One region of the Rhizobium sp. BK661 genome, then DNA from elsewhere that is predicted to be linked to it. Evidence: predicted binding sites of a transcription regulator. Region 1 holds the regulator's gene; each other region holds the start of a gene.
The links. Region 1 encodes LexA, which represses DNA repair genes until DNA is damaged. Its sites were predicted from a motif close to TGTTCNNNNTGTGTTCNG; they were not measured.

Region 1 (7,371 bases):
GGCTTCATGCGCGCCGGTCGACGCGCCCGACGGAACCGCCGCGCGGCCCATGCTGCCATCTTCCAGATAGACATCGACTTCGACGGTGGGGTTGCCACGGCTGTCGAGAATCTCGCGGGCGATAATGTCGGTAATTGCGGTCATCGGCTTTTCCTGCTTGAGGGTGGATAAATCGTTTGAAATCCGTCTTAATCGAAGATGCGCAAATTACAATGGCGCTTTGCGCATGCTTCGCAGCGATATTCGTGCGTGGCCTATTACACGAACATGTCAGTCTTTTGAACGTCAGCTTTTCGCGATCGCGTCGAAGGCCAGGAGCTTTTCGAGAAGCCTCGGCATGTCCTTGAGATAGACCATGTTCGGACCGTCAGACGGCGCGTTGTCAGGATCTTCGTGCGTTTCGACGAACACACCTGCCACACCGACGGCAACGGCCGCGCGCGCCAGCGTCTCCACGAACTCGCGCTGACCGCCGCTGGAACCACCCTGCCCTCCGGGCTGCTGCACCGAATGGGTGGCGTCGAAAACAACAGGGGCGCCCATCGCCGCCATGATCGGCAGCGAGCGCATATCGGAGACCAGCGTGTTGTAGCCGAAGGAAGCGCCGCGCTCGCAAAGCAGGATATTCGGGTTGCCGCTGGAATTGAGCTTGTTCAAGACATTCTTCATATCCCAAGGGGCAAGGAACTGGCCCTTCTTGACGTTGATTGTGCGACCGGTTTTGGCGGCTGCGACCAGCAGGTCTGTCTGGCGACTGAGAAAGGCCGGGATCTGCAGGACGTCGACGACCGTCGCCACCTCGGTGCACTGCTCCTCGGTATGGATGTCGGTCAGGACAGGAAAACCGTATTCCTTCTTGAGGTCGGAAAAAACCTCCAGCGCCTTATCAAGGCCGATGCCGCGCTGAGCGGAGAGCGATGTCCGGTTCGCCTTGTCAAAGGAGGACTTGTAGACAAGGCCGATACCAAGCTTGTCGCAAAGCTCCTTCAATACACCGGCGACCATGAACGCATGCTCGCGGCTCTCCATCTGACACGGTCCGGCAATCAGCGACAGCTTGCCGGTATTCGAAAAGGTGACGCGGCCGGCGCCTTCGCCGACCGCGACTTCGGAATTTGTCTGGCTCATCGTTTCTCCTCGAAGGCGAAGAGCGCACCCTGCCCGGGCGCTGCCTTCACCAGAATTCGATTGTTCTTGCGCGTGTAGGTCATCCCGTTAGCAGCCAAATGCGCTTCTGTCACGGCGAGATCACCGACCTTGAAAACAACGGCAACGCCGCGCAGGCCGCGATCGTCTGAGGGTGCAGAAATATCGAAGTAGGCATCCAGTCCATCGGGGGACAGAACGATGATCCTGGCGTTGGGCGTTGCAACACTCACACCAAAGGCCTCGTTGATCACCGTCAGGCCGTGCGCCGCGGCGCGCACAAATGGCGCAAACGCCTTTGGGTCCGGCGCGCCAAGAACGATCTCCGCGATCCCGCCCACGCCATTTGGGTGCACTTGCAGCGCCCTTCGATCGGCAGGCAGCGGATTGACCCTCTGGCAGGTGAAAAAAAAGAAATCAGGTGCGCGCAGGTCAACTGCGAACGCGAGTTTGAATGCAGCAATGGCTTCCGAGCCGTCGGGCATCTTCATCGGCCGCTCGAACTGCAGCATCTCACCGCCGTTGATCTTCTCCGCAAGGAATCTAGCGTGGTCGCGGTCGGCGTCCCCCGTCGCGAAGACAACTGCGGACAGTCCATCCTCGCCGCATCGAAACCGAAAGGCACGGTCACGCGCGGTGAAGACGTTGCCCTTCCTCGCCGACGCCTCGTGCAGTTCGAGGCTGGCGACGCCCAGCGGCTCCAGATAAGTTTCGTCGGCGAAGAAGATACAGGCGTTCTCTGTTCCGAACGGGTGCCGCGCATCTGGCGCGACGGTGAATCCCAGCATTCCGAGGCGCTCGCGCGCAAGCCTGATGTTGGACACCGGCAGCACAATGTGGTCCAGCGGATGTGCTTCGCTCATGGCAAACTCCCCGGGGATTTGCGAAGATGTGCGCCGGGCAAGAGAACAATGCAACCCCCTTCTCCGCATTCACTCAAAAGCGACGCAAAAACTGAACAAGTTGCAGGCAAGTTTTACGAAAATTTAGGTACTTGCAGAACACATATGGAACATATAGTGTCTGTTCTGGCTTTGTTTCACAACTCTGGGGTTCAACTTCGATGCTGACGCGCAAGCAACAGGAGCTTCTTCTCTTCATTCACGAACGAATGAAGGAGTCCGGTGTCCCCCCATCTTTCGACGAAATGAAGGACGCTCTCGATCTCGCGTCGAAGTCGGGCATCCACCGCCTGATTACGGCGCTGGAAGAACGCGGCTTCATTCGCCGACTGCCGAATCGAGCCCGCGCTTTGGAGGTCATCAAGCTGCCAGAGGCATATAATCCCAGTCTCCAGCCGCGCCGCGGTTTCTCGCCGAGCGTGATCGAGGGCAGCCTTGGCAAACCTCAACCGGTGGCGCCGCCAAAGCCGGCCGCGCATGCGGACAATGGCAATTCGGCCTCTGTACCTGTTATGGGGCGGATCGCTGCAGGCGTGCCAATTTCTGCAATCCAGAACAATACGCACGACATCACGGTTCCGGCCGACATGCTTGGCCCAGGCGAGCATTATGCGCTCGAGGTGAAGGGAGACTCGATGATCGAGGCCGGCATCTTCGACGGCGATACGGTGATTATCCGCAACGGCAGCACCGCCAACGCCGGCGACATTGTTGTCGCACTTGTCGATGACGAGGAAGCAACCCTCAAGCGCTTCCGCCGCAAGGGCGCTTCGATCGCGCTTGAAGCTGCGAACCCGGCTTATGAAACGCGTATTTTCGGACCCGATCGCGTCAAGGTTCAGGGCAAGCTGGTCGGCCTCATTCGCCGCTATCACTAAAGACAGGCGGCTCTCCGTCGAAGGTGCCGCTTCGCCAATTGTATGCCCGATGCCGCATCCAGGGCCGGTCAAGTGTCGTATAGGCCGTCGTCACGACAGGCGTTCCCTGTTCGTCTATTCGTATCTCTGCCGCACCCGAGCGGCGCAAGGTTTCGCCCGTGAACAACAATGCACCTGACCGGCATTCGTTTGCGCGCAGACGAGCGGGCGTAACGACGATGTCGGCGGTGTCGCAGGCAGCGCCGACGTAGGCGGGATCTTCGATGATCGTCAGAACGTAGCCGCTGTCGTGCGCCGCTGTGCACCAAGCGCCTTTCAGGCAGACGAAACGGTTCTCAACGCCTCTCGCAACGACCTGCCGCAACGCGTTGCGAGCGTTATGCAATTCGTCGGCCGAGAGCCTCCGAGGCTTGCCGTCGCCGTCTCGCCGGCGGACTGGTTTGACACCCTCTATCAGGAGCGGCGGCCGGGCTTGCTCCGCAACCAGAGCCCTTCGCCATTGGTCGAAAATGAAGTCGGGTGGGCGCGTCCGGTTGGAAGCAATAACCTGATTGTCGACAATCGCGACGAGACCGCCATCCTCGGCAATGATGAAATCTGGCGCCGGTCTGGACGGCGCGAGCACAACGAGCAGAGTTGCCAACGCGATCGCAACAGCGCCGAGGTACCGCAGTCTGGTGCGCAGAAGCGCAAGCACGAGGAAGCCTGCGACGGCGACAGGAAAGTACCAAACCGGCAATCGGCCGATATCGACGTTGCCGCCCCATCCCGAGACCATCTTTGCAATGGCGATCACAATTTCGAGCCCGAAGCCGGCGATTTTCCAGGGAACGATATCGAGGCCAAACGGCGTCAGCAGCATCGCGAACATGCCCATAGGCATCACCACGAAGGAGATTACCGGCATGGCCATGAGATTTGCGGGCAATCCATAAGCGCTGAGCCGATGGAAATGTTCGACTGCAAAGAGCGCGGTCGAGAAGCCTCCGATCATTGAGGAAAGGAGGATGCCAGCAAAGAAGCGTGCGACAAAAACTACGGGCTTCACTGCCCTGACTTGCAGCAAGGGATGTTCGCGCGCGGCTCGCTTCGACCACATCGCATAACCGGCAACCAGCGCAAGAGTCGCCGCAAATGACATCTGGAAGCTCGCGCCTAGCGCCTCGGATGGAGACAAGAGCAGAATCACCCAAGCCGATAGGGCAATGTTGCGCAGACTGATTGACGGCCTGTCGAAGAATACAGCGGCCAGCATGATCGCCATCATGATGAAGGCTCGCTCTGCCGAGACCGCAAAGCCCGAGATCATGTAATAGGCTGTCAGGGCGACGAGCGCGCCAGCAGCTGCAATCTTCTTGGTCGGGTACGCCTGCGTAACGGATGGAAACAGGCTCAGCAGTTGGCGTAGGCCGACGAAGAAGATACCCGCGGAGAGCGCCATGTTGAGACCGGAGATTGCCACGATATGCGCCAGACCCGCCTGTCGCAGCGCGTCGGTGGTTTCCCGCGAGATCGCGCGCCGCTCGTCGGTGACAAGCGACGCCGCAAAGGCGCCGGTGTCGCCCGGCAGGATTCCACGGATGCGGTCTCCAATTCCGCTTCGAAGACCATCCAGCCAGTTGGCTCCGCGCTCCGAAATCGATGGTGTGCCGACCGCTGGCGGCATTGAAACGCTTGGCGAACCATAAAAGAAACCGTTCGCGCCAATCTCGTCGAAATAGGCGCTGAAGGCGAAGTCGTTGAGCCCAGGCAGCGCCGGTCCCGCAGGCGGGGTCAATCGTGCCCGTCCCGTCAACCACTCCCCGATTTCGAACGGTTCTTTCTGCCCACGCGCGACGACTGAAACCCGGTCTGGCGGCCGCCTAATCTGAGGCGACTGAGTGCCGGAAATGGAGAGGATATAGCGCCAACGACCCGCGCCATCCCCCTCCCGACGCTCGACCCGACCAGTGATCGTTGTGGTGACGGGCGTATCCAGTATGACGGTCGCCCTGCTCCGCGTTTCGTATTGGGCCGAAAGCATTCCCGCGACGCAAAGCAAGCCGGCCAGTGCTGAACTCCGGACAAACGGACGCCCTTGGCCCGCCGCCATTGCAACAGGTGCCAACACAACAACCCATGCCATCAAGCGCATCGTGGGAGGGTCACTTGCGAGTTCGAACCAGAGGACGGCGCCGGCTCCGAGGAAGACCGGCGAGAACAGAAACAACCGTCCATGTTCCATCTCCGCTGTCGCGGAACCTTGGAGCCATGAAGCCCAGTCCCGTGTCGCAGCTTTGATCCGTGTCGGCCACGCGATGGAGGACTGCGTGCGCATGGCCGGCAACAGCTTGGCGGCCGATCGATTCAACAGGAGAGACGGCTCCGCTGCACGCGCGGAAGCATCCGCGGCAGGCACGGCCTTCGTTACTTCAAATGGCTTCAACCCCGGCATGCATTTGCGCCAAAAAACAGCCGCCCTTGCAACCACAATGCAAGCTATCGAGGCGTCGGGCAATAATAATCGATTGAAATCTGAAGGAAAATCTGAACGCTGAAAAGCCAAGGATTATCATCGGCTTCTGCTATGCGCAGGGCTCATCGCAGCAGTGCCCAAAAGTTGATACTGCGATGCACAAAATGGCATCACGGTAACTTGGCATTAGGCGCGCGATCATATAGCAATCATCGACGACGCTTAACCCTATGGCGCTTTTATGGCGCCACCCGCCAGTTTGGAGGATCAGAATGACGGAACAAAGCGCAACACTGAAAATCGGTGACAAATCAGTCGATCTCGCCGTCAAGAGCGGCACGATCGGTCCTGATGTCATCGATATCGGCGCCCTCTACAAGAACACGGCTTCCTTCACTTACGATCCTGGTTTCACCTCGACCGCATCCTGTGAATCGAAAATCACCTACATCGACGGCGACGCCGGTGTGCTATTGCATCGCGGCTATCCGATCGAACAGCTTGCCGAGCACGGCGACTTCCTCGAAGTCTGCTATCTGCTTCTCTACGGCGAACTGCCGACCGCTGCCCAGAAGAAGGATTTCGACTATCGCGTCACGCATCACACGATGGTGCATGAACAGATGAGCCGGTTCTTTACGGGCTTCCGCCGCGATGCGCATCCGATGGCTGTCATGTGCGGCTGTGTCGGCGCGCTGTCCGCCTTCTACCATGACTCGACCGACATCACGGATCCGCATCAGCGCATGGTGGCAAGCCTGCGCATGATCGCCAAGATGCCGACACTCGCCGCCATGGCCTACAAGTATCACATCGGCCAGCCCTTCGTTTACCCGAAGAACGATCTCGACTACGCCTCGAACTTCCTGCGCATGTGCTTTGCAGTTCCCTGTGAGGAATATGTCGTTAATCCGGTGCTCTCGCGAGCAATGGACCGCATCTTCATCCTGCACGCCGACCACGAGCAGAACGCCTCGACCTCGACCGTCCGCCTTGCCGGCTCGTCGGGCGCGAACCCGTTTGCCTGCATCGCAGCCGGCATTGCATGCCTCTGGGGCCCGGCTCACGGCGGCGCCAACGAAGCAGCGCTGAACATGTTGACCGAAATCGGCACCGTTGACCGCATTCCGGAATACATCGCCCGCGCCAAGGATAAGAACGATCCGTTCCGCCTGATGGGCTTCGGTCACCGCGTTTACAAGAACTACGATCCGCGCGCCAAGATCATGCAGAAGACGACGCATGAAGTTCTCGGCGAGCTGGGCGTCAAGGACGATCCGCTGCTCGAAGTGGCGATGGAACTCGAGCGCATTGCACTGACTGACGAGTACTTCATCGAGAAGAAGCTCTATCCGAACATCGACTTCTACTCCGGCATCACGCTGAAGGCTCTGGGCTTTCCCACGACCATGTTCACCGTGCTGTTTGCTCTCGCCCGTACGGTCGGCTGGATTGCCCAGTGGAACGAAATGATCGAGGATCCGGAACAGCGCATCGGTCGCCCGCGTCAGCTCTATGTCGGTGAGCCGCAACGCGATTACGTGCCTGTTTCCAAGCGCTAATCAGCGATCACAGATAGCAAAGAAGCCCGGTCAGGAATGGCCGGGCTTTTTCTTTTGAAGGACATCGAGGACGATTTCGGCCGCATGTTCCCCCGGCGGCTTTTCGGTCTGCATTCTCTGCCAGAGAACGTCAAACCCTTCCATCATCGCCTGCCGTGGCAAGGTGTCCACCGACAGCTTCTCCATCCAGCGCGCAAAGCTGCCGCCTCGCACCACGTCGTTGATATACTCGGGCACAACGGCGTAGTCGGCGATCAGGTTCGGAAGGGCCGCGCTCCAGGTTTTGATCTGGCTGGTCATGAGCTTGATGATCCAGTCCGTCTTGTACGCCGAAACACACGGGACGCCGGTCAGCGCCAGCTCAAGCACGACGGTCCCAGATGCCGCCATGGCGGCATCCGCTTCGGTGAACGCCTGCCACTTCGCCT
Region 2 (7,371 bases), on a different contig from region 1:
CCACGTGGTCGCGGGCATTGCCGGTCAGCTGCTCGTCGGCGAGCAGGATGACGCGCGGGCGCATCACATGATCACTGCCCGCAAGGCGCGCTACCGGATCGCCCAACCAACGGATCGCGCCGTCGGAGCTGATCGCGAGATCGCCGTTGCCGGCCGCATGGAGGCGCGCAGCACGTGCCTCGAATTCCAAAGCGAGCGCCTTTTGCGAAGCAGACTGAACAGCCTTGGCGTCCGGCCCTTCCGCTCCCGAAATGGGCGTGAATCGGAATCCCGACAACTGCCCCACATGATGTCCTTCAACGAAGACATCGCCATTTACACTGATTTCAGCTTCCAGCATCGCATTCTCTCTCAGGCGCTTCATGAGCACAGATGTCCTGCGATCAACAAAGCGTTTCGTCAACCTTTCATGTAACGCATCGGACAATCGATCTTCGATTTCCCGCGTCTTTTCCTGCCAGTGTGTCGGATCGGCAAGCCAATTGGGCCGATTCGACACATAGGTCCAAGTCCTTATCTGCGCGATTCGCGCCGAAAGCGTGTCAATCTCGCCGTCTGTTCGGTCCGCGCGATGGACCTGCTCGGCGAGGAAGTCCTCGTTTACCGTGCCATAGCGAACGAGATCGGAAAAGAGGGTCGAGATCAGATCGGCATGTTGCGCCGGCGCAATGCGCCGGTAGTCCGGAAGCGCGCAGGCCTCCCACAACTTCTCGACGCGCGATGGATTGGTTGCAAGGTCGATGATTTCCGGGTAGCGCGACAGGTGTTCCAGCGCCTGCTGGTCGACCGCAGGCAAGGCGCGCGTCAGGCCGGGAACAGTGGGTCCGGTCTCGAGGCTTGTGCGTAGCGCGTGAATGGAAGCGAAATCGAGGTTCTTCGTGCGCCATTGCAGCACTTTCACATTGTCGAACTCATGGCCTTCGATGCGTTCGACCAGCTCCTCGTCAAAGGGATCGACCTGGCCTGTGACGCCAAACGTCCCGTCGCGAACGTGCCTGCCGGCACGGCCTGCAATCTGCCCGAGTTCGGCGGGGTTCAGGTTGCGGAACTGATAGCCGTCGAATTTGCGATCTTGAGCAAAGGCGACGTGGTCGACGTCGAGATTGAGCCCCATGCCGATCGCATCGGTCGCGACCAGATACTCGACGTCTCCAGCCTGATAAAGCGCTACCTGTGCGTTGCGCGTGCGCGGGCTAAGGGCGCCAAGTACGACGGCCGCTCCGCCGCGCTGTCTGCGGATCAATTCGGCGATCGCGTAGACTTCATCCGCCGAGAAGGCGACGATTGCCGAGCGCTGCGGCAGGCGCGTGATCTTCTTCTGTCCAGCATAGAAAAGGTGGGAAAGCCGGGGTCGCTCAACCACCGTGATCCCAGGGAGAAGTTGCTGCAAGATCGGTCGCATCGTACCGGCGCCAAGCAACAGCGTTTCGTCGCGACCGCGCAAATGCAGAATACGATCCGTGAAGATATGCCCCCGCTCCAGATCGCCAGCGAGCTGAACTTCATCAATGGCGACGAACGCTGCCTTGGTCTCGCGTGGCATTGCCTCGACCGTGCAGACCGAAAAGCGGGCATTGGGAGGCGATATCTTCTCCTCGCCCGTCACCAGTGCAACATTCTGCACTCCGACCTTTTCGGCGACGCGCGTGTAAACCTCACGCGCCAGCAGTCGCAGCGGCAGGCCGATCACGCCGGTGCCATGTGCAACCATGCGCTCAATGGCATAATGCGTTTTGCCGGTATTGGTTGGCCCGAGCACCGCGGTTACCCCGCGTCCACTCAGTATCATCGGCTGCGATGTCAGTGTCATGGTCCTGCAGATGAGGCCGGGGAGCCCCAGATCAAGTCAGCTCCTCTCCGAAGCAGACAACACATGGACAGCCGTTGTCGCAAAGGCAAGGGCTGATTTGAATTTCCTCCGCAGTTTCTGTTGCGCGAATAGCTTGCAGATTGCTCGTTTTCCGATTCGGAACAGCTTGAGAACGAATCGGAGACGAATCGCTGACTCCGGCTGATTCAGTGTTTGTTCACGGCTAAGTATTGATTTTGAATCGCTTTTTCCCACAAGATGCTGAATCGGAAAATTCACGTCATGCGTGCAGCGCGATTTGCATCCATTCTGTCAACTGCCTTTGTCGAAAATCTTAAGGCGAATTTCTGCCGGAGCCTTTTCGCGATGTTACTTGCATTCCATGGAGCGGCAGAAAACGATGTGGTTCGTATGATTTTGCCGCCAAAGCTAAACATTTGATACACGCGGAACAAAAATCGGTGATGCGTGTTTCTGGTCCATTCCTGGTGTAATGACGTCGAGGACTTGAACCATGCTTGGAACCATACTTCTCATTATCCTTATTCTGCTTTTGATCGGAGCTCTACCAAATTGGGGTTACAGCCGCGGCTGGGGCTATGGACCTTCCGGAGGTTTAGGGCTAGTTCTCGTGATTATTATTATTCTTGTGTTGCTCGGTCGTATCTAAGCGACGGAAAAATCTGGGAGATATGTCATGATGAAAAAGATTGTGCTTATTGGTGCACTGGTTGGCGCGCTTGCGTCCTGTACGGCGACGGAACAGGGAACCGCGATTGGTGCAGGCAGCGGCGCCATTATTGGCGGTGCTGTAAGCCACAGCTGGGGTGGGGCAGCAATTGGTGCCGTAGCCGGCGGTCTTGCTGGCGCATTGATCGGCCAGTCCGTTGAGCGTCGCGGTTACTGCGTCTACAGAGACCGATATGGCCGTCGCTACGAGGCCCGTTGCCCGCGCTACTAGGCCGGGCTGCCCTGCTGGGCATGATTTGAAAGTTCAAAGCGCCGACTAGACCGGCGCTTTTTTATTTGGCGAAAGCCGTAAGAAAGAAAAAGGCCGCGCTGCAAACGCGACCTCTGATTCACGGCTGTCGATCGATCAATTCTTGGCGCGTTCGACGTAGGAATTGTCTTCCGTTGCAATAACGACGCGCGTGCCGGCGTCAATATGCGGGGGTACCAAGGTGCGGATGCCATTCGAAAGCATTGCCGGCTTGTAGGAAGACGACGCCGTCTGGCCCTTCACAACCGGTTCGGTTTCGGTGATTTCGAGAATGACGTGGCGCGGCAGCTCGAGGGCTAGCGGAACACCTTCATGGATCGACAGGATGCAGGTCATGCCTTCCTGCAGGTAGGCCTTCTGATCGCCCATCGTTTCATCGTTCACGACCACCTGGTCATAGGTCACCGGGTTCATGAAATGGAACCCCTCGCCGTCCTCGTAAAGATACTGGAAGTTCACGTCTTCGACGAAGGCGCGCTCGACCTGCTCGGTCGTACGCCAGCGTTCGGAAACCTTTACGCCGTCGACGATACGACGCATGTCAACCTGGGTGACCGGCGTGCCCTTGCCCGGATGAAAGTTCTGGGCAGTCAGAACGACGTAGAGTTTGCCATCTACGTCGAGAACGTTGCCCTTGCGGACGGAAGAGGCGATGACCTTGACCATTAAGACTTCCTTGTAACTCGGCTTTTGGCGTCGTAGAGGACTGTCGATACGGCCTCCGAGACGCAACTGATTGTTCTTTGGGGGCGCAACTAACCTAAAATCCGGCAAATAGCCAGCCCCAGCGTTGGATAGACCGGCCAGGACGATGTCGATGAAACCCTCGATCGCCAAAGTATCGCCGTGGTGGACGCCGAGCGTGCATGCGGACCGCCGCCCGTTCCTGCTCGGGCGGAATGCGATCCAGACGGCCCTGCGCGGCTATTTCATAAGCGAGGACTTTCTGGAGGTCGACACTGCCACGCTGCAAGTGTCGCCAGGCAACGAGGCGCATCTGCACGCCTTTGCCACCAAAGCGCTGACGACTGACGGCCAGACAGCAGCGCCGCTATATCTGCACACTTCGCCTGAATTTGCCTGCAAGAAACTGCTTTCGGCCGGAGAACAGCGCATCGCCTGCTTCGCTCACGTTTATCGCAACCGCGAGCGCGGTCCGTTGCATCATCCGGAATTCACCATGCTTGAATGGTATCGCGTGGGCGAAAGCTATGAGAGTCTGATGATGGATTGCGTTCGCATTCTGGCCCTTGCTGCAGAAACCATGAAGACGACGCGGCTCACCTATCGAGGAAGCGAGTGCGATCCGTTCGCGGGGCCGAACCGGTTAAGCGTTGCCGCAGCCTTCGACCGCTACGCTGGCATAGATCTGCTGGCGTCCGTTTCGACCGACGGCGCCACGGATCGGGCGCATCTCGCGGACCAGGTAACGCGGACCGGCATTCGCGTTGCCGAAGATGACGGCTGGGCGGATTTGTTCAGCCGCGTGCTGGTCGAAAAGGTGGAACCGCATCTAGGCTTTGGCCGCGTCACGATTCTGGACGAGTATCCAGTATCGGAAGCTGCGCTGGCGCGTCCTTCCGCAAGCGATCCCCGGGTTGCCGAACGTTTCGAGGTCTACGCCTGCGGCGTTGAGCTCGCGAACGGTTTTGGGGAGCTCACCAATGCGGCAGAACAGCGCCGCCGCTTCGAGATCGAGATGGCCGAGAAAGCTCGCATCTACGGCGAACGCTATCCGCTCGACGAGGATTTCCTGGAGGCGCTCGCCATAATGCCGGAGGCAAGTGGCATCGCGCTCGGCTTCGATCGGCTGGTGATGCTGGCAACCGGGGCGTCACGGATCGATCAGGTGCTATGGGCGCCGGTCGCGGAGTACGGCACATGAACAGCATCACAGCCATCAAGACCGTCGAGGGTCTGGAACGCGCCGGGTTGCTCGGCGAAAGAGACCGGGACGCTTTGGCGGATGTCGCCGCACGCTACGCCATTGCCTTGACGCCGACGGTCGTGGGTCTGGTTGATCCTGCGAATGACGCCGACCCGATTGCCCGGCAGTTCGTTCCTGACGCGGCCGAGCTGAGCGTTGCGCCTGAAGAGCGTGCGGATCCGATCGGCGACGAGGCCCATAGTCCCGTGCAAGGCATCGTTCATCGCTATCCGGATCGCGTGCTGTTGAAAGCCGTGCATGTGTGCCCGGTCTACTGCCGCTTCTGTTTTCGACGCGAAATGGTTGGTCCACAAGGCTTGGGGACATTGGACTCCGAGGCAATGTCGGCAGCTTTTGCCTATATTCGCGACCACCACGAGATCTGGGAAGTGATCCTGACGGGCGGCGATCCGTTAATCCTCTCCCCGCGACGGCTCGAAGAGATCCTTCGCGAACTGGCATTGATCGATCACGTGAAGATCGTGCGGTTCCACACGCGCGTTCCTGTCGTCGATCCATCAAAGATCGATGCGGCCCTGATTGCGGCGCTAAGAGCGAGTGGCAAGAGCGTTTACGTGGCTTTGCATGCCAATCATCCGCGCGAACTGACAGACGAGGCAAGAGCGGCATGCGCGCGCCTAATTGATGCCGGGGTGGTCATGGTCAGCCAGTCGGTGCTGCTCAAGGGCGTCAATGACGATCCGGCCGTGCTCACGGAACTGATGAAGGCTTTCGTCGAGACGCGCGTAAAGCCCTATTATCTGCACCATCCTGATCTGGCTCCCGGGACGAGCCATTTTCGGCTCACGATCGAAGAGGGACAGAGGATCGTCGCGGCTCTGCGCGGTCGGATTTCTGGTCTCTGCCAGCCCACCTATATACTCGACATACCTGGTGGCCATGGCAAAGCCGTGATCGCTGAACAGTCGATCAGAGCGATGGGCGAGGGCTGCTATTCGGTTTCGGATTATCGCGGGACCGAGCACCTGTACCCGCCGCTCGTCTAGTAAAAAACGCGAGAGAAGTATTGTTCCTGAACAATGTGTCAGAAGACCCCTTTCGTGGCGTGTTGATTGCAATCGCGGCAAGGGTTTGAAATCTCAACTAAGTTCCGCTTCCTGTCGTCGTCTCTTCTAAGAATTTAGCTGAAGTGATCAGTTCGCTTTAACTACGTCATTTAGCAGAATTTTGTCTTTTCCGGACTACGCCTATCCCGAGAACAAGGCCGTTTCGCCACTCGAGATATGATCATCTTGGAGAAGTCATAATGAATACTACGATCCGTGATCTCCTGGTCAAATTCGGAAAGCTTCCCGTTTCTGTTGACCAAGTTGCCGACGATGACGACCTCTATGCCGTCGGTTTGACTTCCTTCGCTTCCGTCCAGCTCATGCTTGGTATCGAAGAGGCCTTCGATATCGAGTTTCCTGACAATCTTTTGAATCGCAAGTCATTCGCCAGCATTGCAGCAATCGCGAGGACTGTCGACCAGATCAAAGATAGCCGGAAGGTCGCCTAAATGAACTTTCCGGTCAAAATCGCGCAAGAGGATCTTGCCGCCAGGGTCGCCCGCGTGGCAGCGATCGCGGCAAAGCATGCAGACTCCGTCGATTTTGATGGGAGGTTCCCGCACGAGGCCGTGGAGGCCATGAGAGCCGAGCGGCTGTTTGGAATTCAGATCCCGCGTCACCTCGGCGGTGAAGGCGCGACGATCGCTCAGATCGCTGAATTATGCTCGACGCTTGGACAGGGTTGTGCCGCCGCCGCCATGGTCTTCGCGATGCATCACATCAAACTCTGCAGCCTCGTCGAGCATGGCGGCGAGAGCGAATGGCATCGGGCCTTCATGCAACGCGTGGCTGGCGAGCAATTGTTGATCGCGTCTGCGACGACCGAAGGCGGCATCGGCGGCAATCTCCGAAATAGCATCTGCGCGATCGAGGTCGAGGGCGATACCTGCCGTCTGGAGAAGGACGCGAGCGTCATATCCTACGGTTCCCACGCCGATGCAATCATGATTACCTCGCGGGCCCATGCAAATGCGGCTTCTTCCGATCAGGTCCTGACCGTTTTCCTCGAGGAGCAGTACGCGCTGGAAAAGACCCATGCCTGGAACACCCTCGGCATGCGCGGCACTTGTTCGGATGGCTTCCTCTTCAAAGGTGAGGCGCCTGCCGAACAAATCCTGCCGAAGCCCTTTGCCGAGATTGCTGCTCAATCGATGCTGGCATCGTCGCACCTCCTGTGGAGCAGCGTGTGGTATGGCATCGCCGTCGACGCGGTGGGCCGGGCGCAGTCGTTCGTGCGCGCCGCTGCACGCAAGTCGCCGGGAACACCGCCGCCCGGAGCCCTGCGGCTGGCCGAGGTCTCCAACCTGCTTCAGATGGTTCGCTCAAATGTCGTCGCCGGTCTCAAGGCTTACGAAGGAGCCAAGGATGACGCGGACAAGCTTTCCTCCATCGGCTTTGCCGTCACGATGAACAACGTGAAGATCGCATCGTCGGAAACGATCCTCGAGATCGTCAATCATGTGATGCTGATCTGCGGGATCATGGGCTACAAGAACGGCACGCCGTTCAGCGTCGGACGCCACCTGCGCGACGCCCACTCCGCACAACTCATGATCTCGAACGA
Region 3 (7,371 bases), on a different contig from region 1:
TGTGCAAGCGATTGCTCGTGCCCTGGCAGCACCGAGCCGCGCAGTTGGATATCAAGCCGGCGTCCGGACAGTGTGTAGTTGACGGCGCTGCTCGTGAACTCCGTCTTGCCGTCCCAGAGTTCGGCCAGTTCGTTGACGTGGCTTTCGAGCATCTCATCGCGAAAGACCGAACCGAGATTTGCTACCAAGTGGTCGAGGTCGTTGGCTTCGAAGAGTTCAAGTGTCTTGCGGTTGACGCGTAGTACGCGGATCAGTTGCGAGCAGGAGGCGACGCGACCCGTGTCCTCCCTGAGATAGGCTCTGATATCTTCGACGCCTTCGGCGCGCCAGCGATCGAATTGTGTCTTAACACCGCTGAAATCCTCGATCCACATCGCGATAGGTGAGAGGTCAAAGATATCGGAATCGCTCATGACAGGGCTTTCGGTTGTTGAGTGCGCGGCGTTACCTCACGGATCTTTAAGGATGATTCGTAAACCTTCGCTTGACGCGGCGATAACAGGTTGCGCTGTTTTGACGCCGTGGTTTCTCTTCCGCGCCATTGACGCGCGCGTCGTCAGGCCAATCTAGGGTAATGGGATCTCGCGGCTACAAACACGCGAGAGTGTGACAATGGTGAGTGGCGTTCAGAGTATCGGGCGGCAAGCGACGGTGGCGACTGTGAAGTTTTGCCTCGTCATGCTGGTGATAACCTTCCTTATCGCGGGTTCCCTGTCTTATTGGCAAGGATGGCTGTTTCTTGCGAATTTCTGCGGATGGTCCGCGGCCCTTACGGTATATTTCGTCAATCACGATCCGAAACTGGTTGAGCAGCGTCTCCACGTCGGGCCGACGGCGGAACGTGAGCCATCGCAGAAGCGCATACAATCCTTCAACAGCGTTGCAATTATCGCGCTCTTCGTCGTCTCGACGCTCGACTACCGGTATGGTTGGTCGGGCTCCGTTCCCGTCGCTGTCGTCGTTCTCGGCAACCTGCTGATCGCTGCCGGCTACATCGGGTTCTTCTTTGTGTTCCGGCAGAACTCGTTTGCGGCGGCGACCGTCGGCGTGACCGCTGAGCAGCGAGTGATCTCGACGGGTCTCTATAGCCTTGTGCGTCATCCGATGTATGCGTCAGCCTTGCCGATGTTTCTCGGCGTACCCTTGGCGCTCGGCTCTTACTGGGGCGTGCTCGTGGTGCTGCCGATCCTGGGCGGCCTTATCGCGCGGCTGCTCGACGAGGAAAAACACCTCGTGCGGGATCTGCCGGGTTATGGCGCCTACCGCAAACAGGTCAGGTGGCGCCTTTTCCCGGGTCTCTGGTGAGAGCGCGGCGTTTGCTGTAGATATCGCGGCGGGTCGATGGAGAGGCTGCAGTGGCTATTAGTGTCGTGCAATTGGGGTCACCGAGGGGAGAAGGTGAAGGCGTGCGGATCGGCACTGTTCGCCGGCCGCCGCGGGCCGTGCCGAAAGAAGAGTTTGCCAGCCGCAACTATTATGACGTGTGGCTGCCAATCCTTTCGCCGAGCCAGGTGCTTGTCACCGAAGCGAAGGCGGCAACCACCGACGCCGAGTGGACGGCCTTCGTGCGCAGCTTCACCAAGGAAATGAAAGTGCCGGAGGCGAGCCATGTGCTCGACCTGCTGGCGACGCTTTCCCATGCCAGTAATTTTTCGATCGGCTGCTACTGTGAGAGCGAAAGCAGATGCCATCGAAGCGTCTTGCGACGCCTGCTTGAAGAGCGGGGCGCAAGGTTTGCGGCTGAAGCCTGCGCCTAGTGTCCATATGATCTGCGGCGAGCCGTGGTCTTGCCGATTCCGGGAATCTCTGCCTTTCTTTGCCGAAGGATAACCCGGAGCCCAAGCCATGACCGAGCCCGGTCCAGAAGAGAAGATCGACGCGACGTTCCGCAACGGCTCGCTGACGGCAGCCGGCATCATCCTCGGCTTTTCCCTGAGCTTCGTCAGCCGCTGGGTCTCGAATCCAAACGATTGGAGCCGGATCGACATTCTGCCGATGCTGCTGCTGACAGTGGGTATTGCGTTGCAGGTCAAGGTTTTCGCCGATCTGCTCGCCCGGGATTCGCTGATTGCTGCCAAGTATGACCGGGCCAGACGGTTGTTTCTGATCGGGATCGCGGTCGTCGCCGCCGGGATCGGGCTGGCATTGCTCAACGACATATTGGGGCTGGGTTCGATGCCGATCCTGGGGTGAGCGGGCGTCATGCCCGCTCTGCGAATTCGGACTTCCTCGCTGCCGCGGCAAGTGCCGCGTTCATGCACCCTCGATGTCAGGTCCCGAGAATGATGTGGTTGCAGGCAAAGGCGATGGTTGGACTGCTCAAGACGGCAATCATGAGCGAGGCTGCGATCAGAGATAGCGAATAACGTTTCATCTGCGTCCTCTTACTCTCCCGCGATCAGTGCGCGCGGGAGCGCAGTATGCGGGACGCGCCGCCGCAAACGAAGTCACGAATGGGTGAGGCCCGGATTCCGGAGAGAGCAAGGCTTTACGAAACGCACAATCCTCGCTTTACGAAACCCGTTCGACAAACCCATCCAAGACCCGCTTCTGCCCGGCACGGTCGAACTCGATCGTCAGCTTGTTGCCCTCGATCTCGACGATGTTGCCGTTGCCGAATTTCAAGTGGAAGACGCGGTCGCCGGTCTTGAATTTCGACGGTTCCGTGGCGGTCGATTTCGCCACCAGTTCGCCATCGATGGTGCGACCTCGCGGGCCGCTTTCGCCGTAACCGATGCGTTCGACGGCGTGGCCCGAGCGTGTGCCCCAGTTGTCGCGGGTGGCGTCCGTCTTGTTCTGCTGGGCACGCTTCCACCCGGGCGTCGAATAAGAGGAACTAGCGAAGGGATCAGCTTTGTCGAAGCGCGACTGGCCGTAACCGCCGCCGCCGCGACCGTAGCCACCATAGCTCTGTTCGGTTTCCGCAACCTCGACATGCGTTTCCGGCAATTCATCGAGGAATCGCGACGGTATGGTCGATTGCCAGAGGCCGTGGATGCGCCTGTTGGAGACAAACCAGATGTGGCAACGGTGCTTGGCGCGGGTGATGCCGACATAGGCAAGGCGGCGCTCCTCCTCGAGACCGGCGCGGCCGCTTTCGTCGAGCGAACGCTGGTGCGGGAACAAGCCTTCCTCCCAACCTGGCAGGAAGACGGTGTCGAATTCCAAACCTTTGGCGGAGTGCAGCGTCATGATCGAGACGGCGTCGAGGTTTTCGTTCTGCTCTGCGTCCATCACCAGCGCGACGTGCTCGAGGAAGCCGCGCATCGACTCGAAGCTTTCCATCGAGCGGATGAGTTCCTTGAGGTTTTCGAGACGGGTCGGCGCATCGGCCGACTTGTCGTTCTTCCACATGTCGGTGTAGCCCGACTCTTCGAGGATCTGCTCGGCAAGCTCGGTATGCGGCGTGCTCTCGAGCATCTCCTGCCAACGGCGGAATGATTGAACGACGTCGAAGAGGGCTTTGCGCGCTTTCGGCTTCAGTTCGTCAGTCTCGATCATGTCGGCTGCGGCTGCCAGCATCGGAATGTCGCGGGCCCGGGCATAATCGTGAAGCGCGCGCACGGTCGTATCGCCGAGGCCGCGCTTCGGGGTGTTGATGATGCGTTCGAAGGCAAGGTCGTCGGCAGGTTGGGCGACGAGGCGGAAATAGGCCATCGCATCGCGGATTTCCAGGCGCTCGTAGAACCGAGGGCCGCCGATGACGCGGTAGTTGAGGCCAAGCGTGACGAAGCGGTCTTCGAATTCGCGCATCTGGAACGAGGCGCGAACCAGGATTGCCATGTCGTTCAGCAGATGCCGCTTGCCGGTAGCGGCGCCACGCTGAAGCTGCTCGATCTCCTCGCCGATGGCGCGGGCCTCTTCCTCGGAATCCCACGAGGCGTGCACCTGCACCTTGATGTCCTCTGGATCTCTACGGTCGGTAAAAAGCGTCTTGCCGAGGCGGCCTTCGTTGTGGGCGATCAGGTGACCGGCGGCACCGAGAATATGCGCCGTCGAGCGATAGTTGCGCTCGAGCTTGATGACCTTGGCGCCCGGAAAATCCTTCTCGAAGCGCAGGATGTTATCCACTTCGGCGCCGCGCCAGCCGTAGATCGACTGGTCATCATCACCGACACAGCAGACATTCTGAAGTTCGCCCTTCGGACGTTGCGCAAGCAGCCGCAGCCACATGTACTGGGCGGTGTTGGTATCCTGATACTCGTCGACCAGGATGTAGCGGAAGCGGCCGTGATATTCCTTGAGAAGATCCGGGTTCTTCCGGAAGATCGCAATCGGATGCATCAGGAGGTCGCCGAAGTCGCAGGCGTTCAGCGTCGACAGCCGCTGCTGGTAGGCAAAGTAGAGTTCGCGGCCCTTGCCATTGGCGAAGGCGCGGGCGTCGCCTTCCGGAATGTCCCCCGGTCCTAGGCCCTTGTTCTTCCAAGTATCGATCATGCCGGCGAACTGCTTGGCAGGCCAGCGCTTGTCATCCAGGCCTTCTGCCTGGATCAGCTGCTTGATCAGGCGCACGACATCGTCGGTGTCGAGAATGGTAAAATCGGAGCGAAGTCCGACGAGTTCGGCATGGCGGCGCAGGAGCTTGACGCCGATCGAATGGAACGTGCCGAGCCAAGGCATGCCCTCGACCGCGCCGCCGACGAGAACGGCAATGCGCTCCTTCATCTCGCGTGCAGCCTTGTTGGTGAAGGTGACGGCAAGAATCTGCGAGGGAAATGCGCGGCCGGTGTTGAGGATATGGGCGATGCGCGTCGTCAGAACGCGCGTCTTGCCGGTACCCGCGCCCGCAAGCACGAGAACGGGGCCTTCCAGCGTTTCGACGGCTTCGGTTTGCTCAGGGTTCAAGCCAGAAAGATAATCGGGACGCTTGCCGCCACCGCGCGCAGCCATGGCGCGGGCGGCGAGCCCTCCAGCGGCCGGAGCGGCAGGAGCCGGCTGCTTGCGCGGCGCCTCATCCGGCTCTTCATCGAAGAAGGGGATATCGTCGAAACTATTGCTCATGGCGCGTAATGTAGTGATTCGGGATGGAAAGGCCAGAAAAGATGTTCTGCTTTCATTCCCCTCGATGCCAGCTTTCCTCAGCTTACGCCGGGCATTCGAGAAAGCCGGCTCCGGGAACTGCCCGCATATGCGGCAAGAGACAGCTGCGGTTGCGCGTAAGCATCGTCAATAAACGTTAGGAAACAAAACCGTCATTTGACGTTGAGAACGAAATTCTACAACACGGTCCAGAGGGTTGAGAGTTGCCACAACAGTAACTCAGTCTTGATATTACAATTCAGTAATGCGGGACCAATTCGCTTGCCGGTGGTCAGCAAAGGGACAATATTGTCGCAGACGCGCGGCAATTTGTCCTGCGAACGCCTCTTTCGATAGACCCTGGACTAGCCTCGAGTCCCTCTGGAGACGTGAATGCCATTTTGGAAGCAGTTTGTAGTTTGCGTTGTCGTAATTGCGGCCGGCTTTGCCGGATGGGTTTACTTTGTGCCTGGGGCCGGCGAGACGCTGCGTAAGGCCGGTTTTTCAGAGGTTTCAAAATTGGCGCCCAGCGAGGCTAGTTCGCAACCGGCCGCCGGCGGAGAGGGACAACGGCGGCGTGGCGGTGGCGGCGCCAATGCTCCGGTTCTCGTCGCCACTCAAGCTGTCGTCCGTGGTGTCGTCAATGATCGCTTGAGCGCCATCGGGACGGGAGATGCCATTCGTTCTGTGGTGGTCATGCCGCAGGCGAGCGGCACGATCCGCGAGATTCTGATCAAGTCGGGCGATAGGATCACCAAAGGGCAGGTTCTGGCAAAGCTGGACAGCGAAGAGCAAGTCATCGCTCGCGGCCAGGCTGATGTCGCGTTGAAGAGCGCTGTCGAGAAATCCAGCCTCTACCACAACATCAAATCCAGCGTGTCGCGCATGGATGTCTTCGATGCCGAGATCGCGGAGCAGGGTGCACGCTTGCAGTTGCAGGCAGCCGAACTCAATCTTGAGCGCCGCAGCATCGTTGCGCCGATCGACGGCATTGTCGGCATCATCCCGGTCAACATCGGCGACAACGTTTCGACGACGACACCGGTCGCGACGCTCGACGATCGGACCGAAATCCTCGTCGACTACTGGGTGCCTGAACGCTTCGCCAACACGATAACAGTCGGCCAGCCGGTCGAGGCGACGTCGGTCGCCCGACCGGGACGCGTTTTTTCAGGTGTGGTCGAAGCAATCGACAACCGTATAGACGCCGCAAGTCGGACGATGCGCGTGCGGGCCCGGATCGACAACGCCTCCGACGAGTTGCGCGCGGGCATGTCCTTCAATGTCGGAATGAAATTCGGCGGCGACCGATATCCGGCGGTCGATCCGCTTTCAGTCCAATGGGACTCGCAAGGGGCATTTGTTTGGCAGGTCGTCGATGGCAAGTCCGGCAAAGTGCGGGTCAGTATCGTGCAGCGCAATCCAGACTACATTCTCGTCAAGGCTGATCTGAAGGATGGCGACGCCATCGTTACCGAGGGCCTGCAGCGCGTCCGTGAGGGCGGCGCGGTGCGGGTTGCCGGCGAAGTCGCGTCGAATTCGGAGCCCGTCACGCAATGAACGTGATTGAAATGCAGGACAAGCCGGCTTCCGGCAAACAGACATTTACGGCGCTGTTCGTCCGGCGCCCGATCCTTGCGCTGGTTTTCAATGCCCTGATGATTGTCGCCGGCCTTGCAGCCTATGCCGGGATCGAAGTGCGCGAACTGCCTGATGTCGATCGGCCCGTCGTCACCGTTCGCACCACGTTCGACGGTGCCTCGCCGCAGACGATCGATCAGGAACTGACGAAGGTGATCGAGGGGGCGGCCGCGCGCGTCAGCGGCCTCAAGTCGATTTCCTCCAGCTCGCAGTTCGGCCAGAGCCGGGTGACGCTGGAATTCTCCGATTCCGTCGATCTCGCGGTTGCCGCAAACGATGTGCGCGATGCCATCGGTCGCATCGCCGATCGCCTGCCCGAAGAGGCGGATGCGCCACAGATCGTCAAGGCGGATTCGGATTCCCAGCCGATCATGCGCCTCGCAGTCACCTCGTCCAAACTCAACATGGACGATCTGACCCTTCTCGTCGAAAACCAGGTCATCGATCGCCTTGCCTCGGTCGACGGCGTGGCCGATGTCGAAACCTATGGCGACCAGGAGAAGGTTTTCCGCGTCGACGTCAACCAGAGCGAGCTCGCGAGTCGAGGGCTGACCGTCGGGGATCTCACGAAGGCGCTGTCGAGCGCGGCTCTTGACGTGCCCGCAGGATCGCTCAAGAGCCCGACGCAGACGATCGTCGTGCGTGCGATGGCAAGCCTGCAGACGCCGGAAGACTTCTCCAACGTCATCCTGCAGAACCACGTTCGCCTCG

Region 2: FHX16_RS07825 (helicase-related protein) is a predicted target of LexA. The motif match lies at 1,968-1,985, and genes of this name have one in related genera.
Region 3: FHX16_RS21715 (ATP-dependent helicase) is a predicted target of LexA. The motif match lies at 5,044-5,061, and genes of this name have one in related genera.

The regions. Positions count from the first base shown of each region.
Region 1 covers NZ_JANTYT010000009.1:122,172-129,542, reverse strand. The annotation lists gene eno (phosphopyruvate hydratase) at 1-144, opposite strand, end outside; gene kdsA (3-deoxy-8-phosphooctulonate synthase) at 286-1,128, opposite strand; gene FHX16_RS19140 (VOC family protein) at 1,125-2,009, opposite strand; gene lexA (transcriptional repressor LexA) at 2,210-2,926, shown strand; gene FHX16_RS19130 (ComEC/Rec2 family competence protein) at 2,907-5,150, opposite strand; gene FHX16_RS19125 (hypothetical protein) at 5,242-5,463, shown strand; gene gltA (citrate synthase) at 5,654-6,943, shown strand; gene lpxB (lipid-A-disaccharide synthase) at 6,974-7,371, opposite strand, start outside.
Region 2 covers NZ_JANTYT010000002.1:303,230-310,600, reverse strand. The annotation lists gene FHX16_RS07825 (helicase-related protein) at 1-1,810, opposite strand, end outside; gene FHX16_RS07820 (DUF3309 family protein) at 2,325-2,480, shown strand; gene FHX16_RS07815 (YMGG-like glycine zipper-containing protein) at 2,508-2,771, shown strand; gene efp (elongation factor P) at 2,907-3,476, opposite strand; gene epmA (EF-P lysine aminoacylase EpmA) at 3,628-4,695, shown strand; gene FHX16_RS07800 (lysine-2,3-aminomutase-like protein) at 4,692-5,744, shown strand; gene FHX16_RS07795 (acyl carrier protein) at 6,005-6,256, shown strand; gene FHX16_RS07790 (acyl-CoA dehydrogenase family protein) at 6,257-7,371, shown strand, end outside.
Region 3 covers NZ_JANTYT010000012.1:72,778-80,148, forward strand. The annotation lists gene FHX16_RS21695 (sensor domain-containing diguanylate cyclase) at 1-413, opposite strand, end outside; gene FHX16_RS21700 (isoprenylcysteine carboxylmethyltransferase family protein) at 613-1,305, shown strand; gene FHX16_RS21705 (DUF488 domain-containing protein) at 1,356-1,757, shown strand; gene FHX16_RS21710 (hypothetical protein) at 1,846-2,193, shown strand; gene FHX16_RS21715 (ATP-dependent helicase) at 2,512-5,001, opposite strand; gene FHX16_RS21720 (efflux RND transporter periplasmic adaptor subunit) at 5,413-6,579, shown strand; gene FHX16_RS21725 (efflux RND transporter permease subunit) at 6,576-7,371, shown strand, end outside.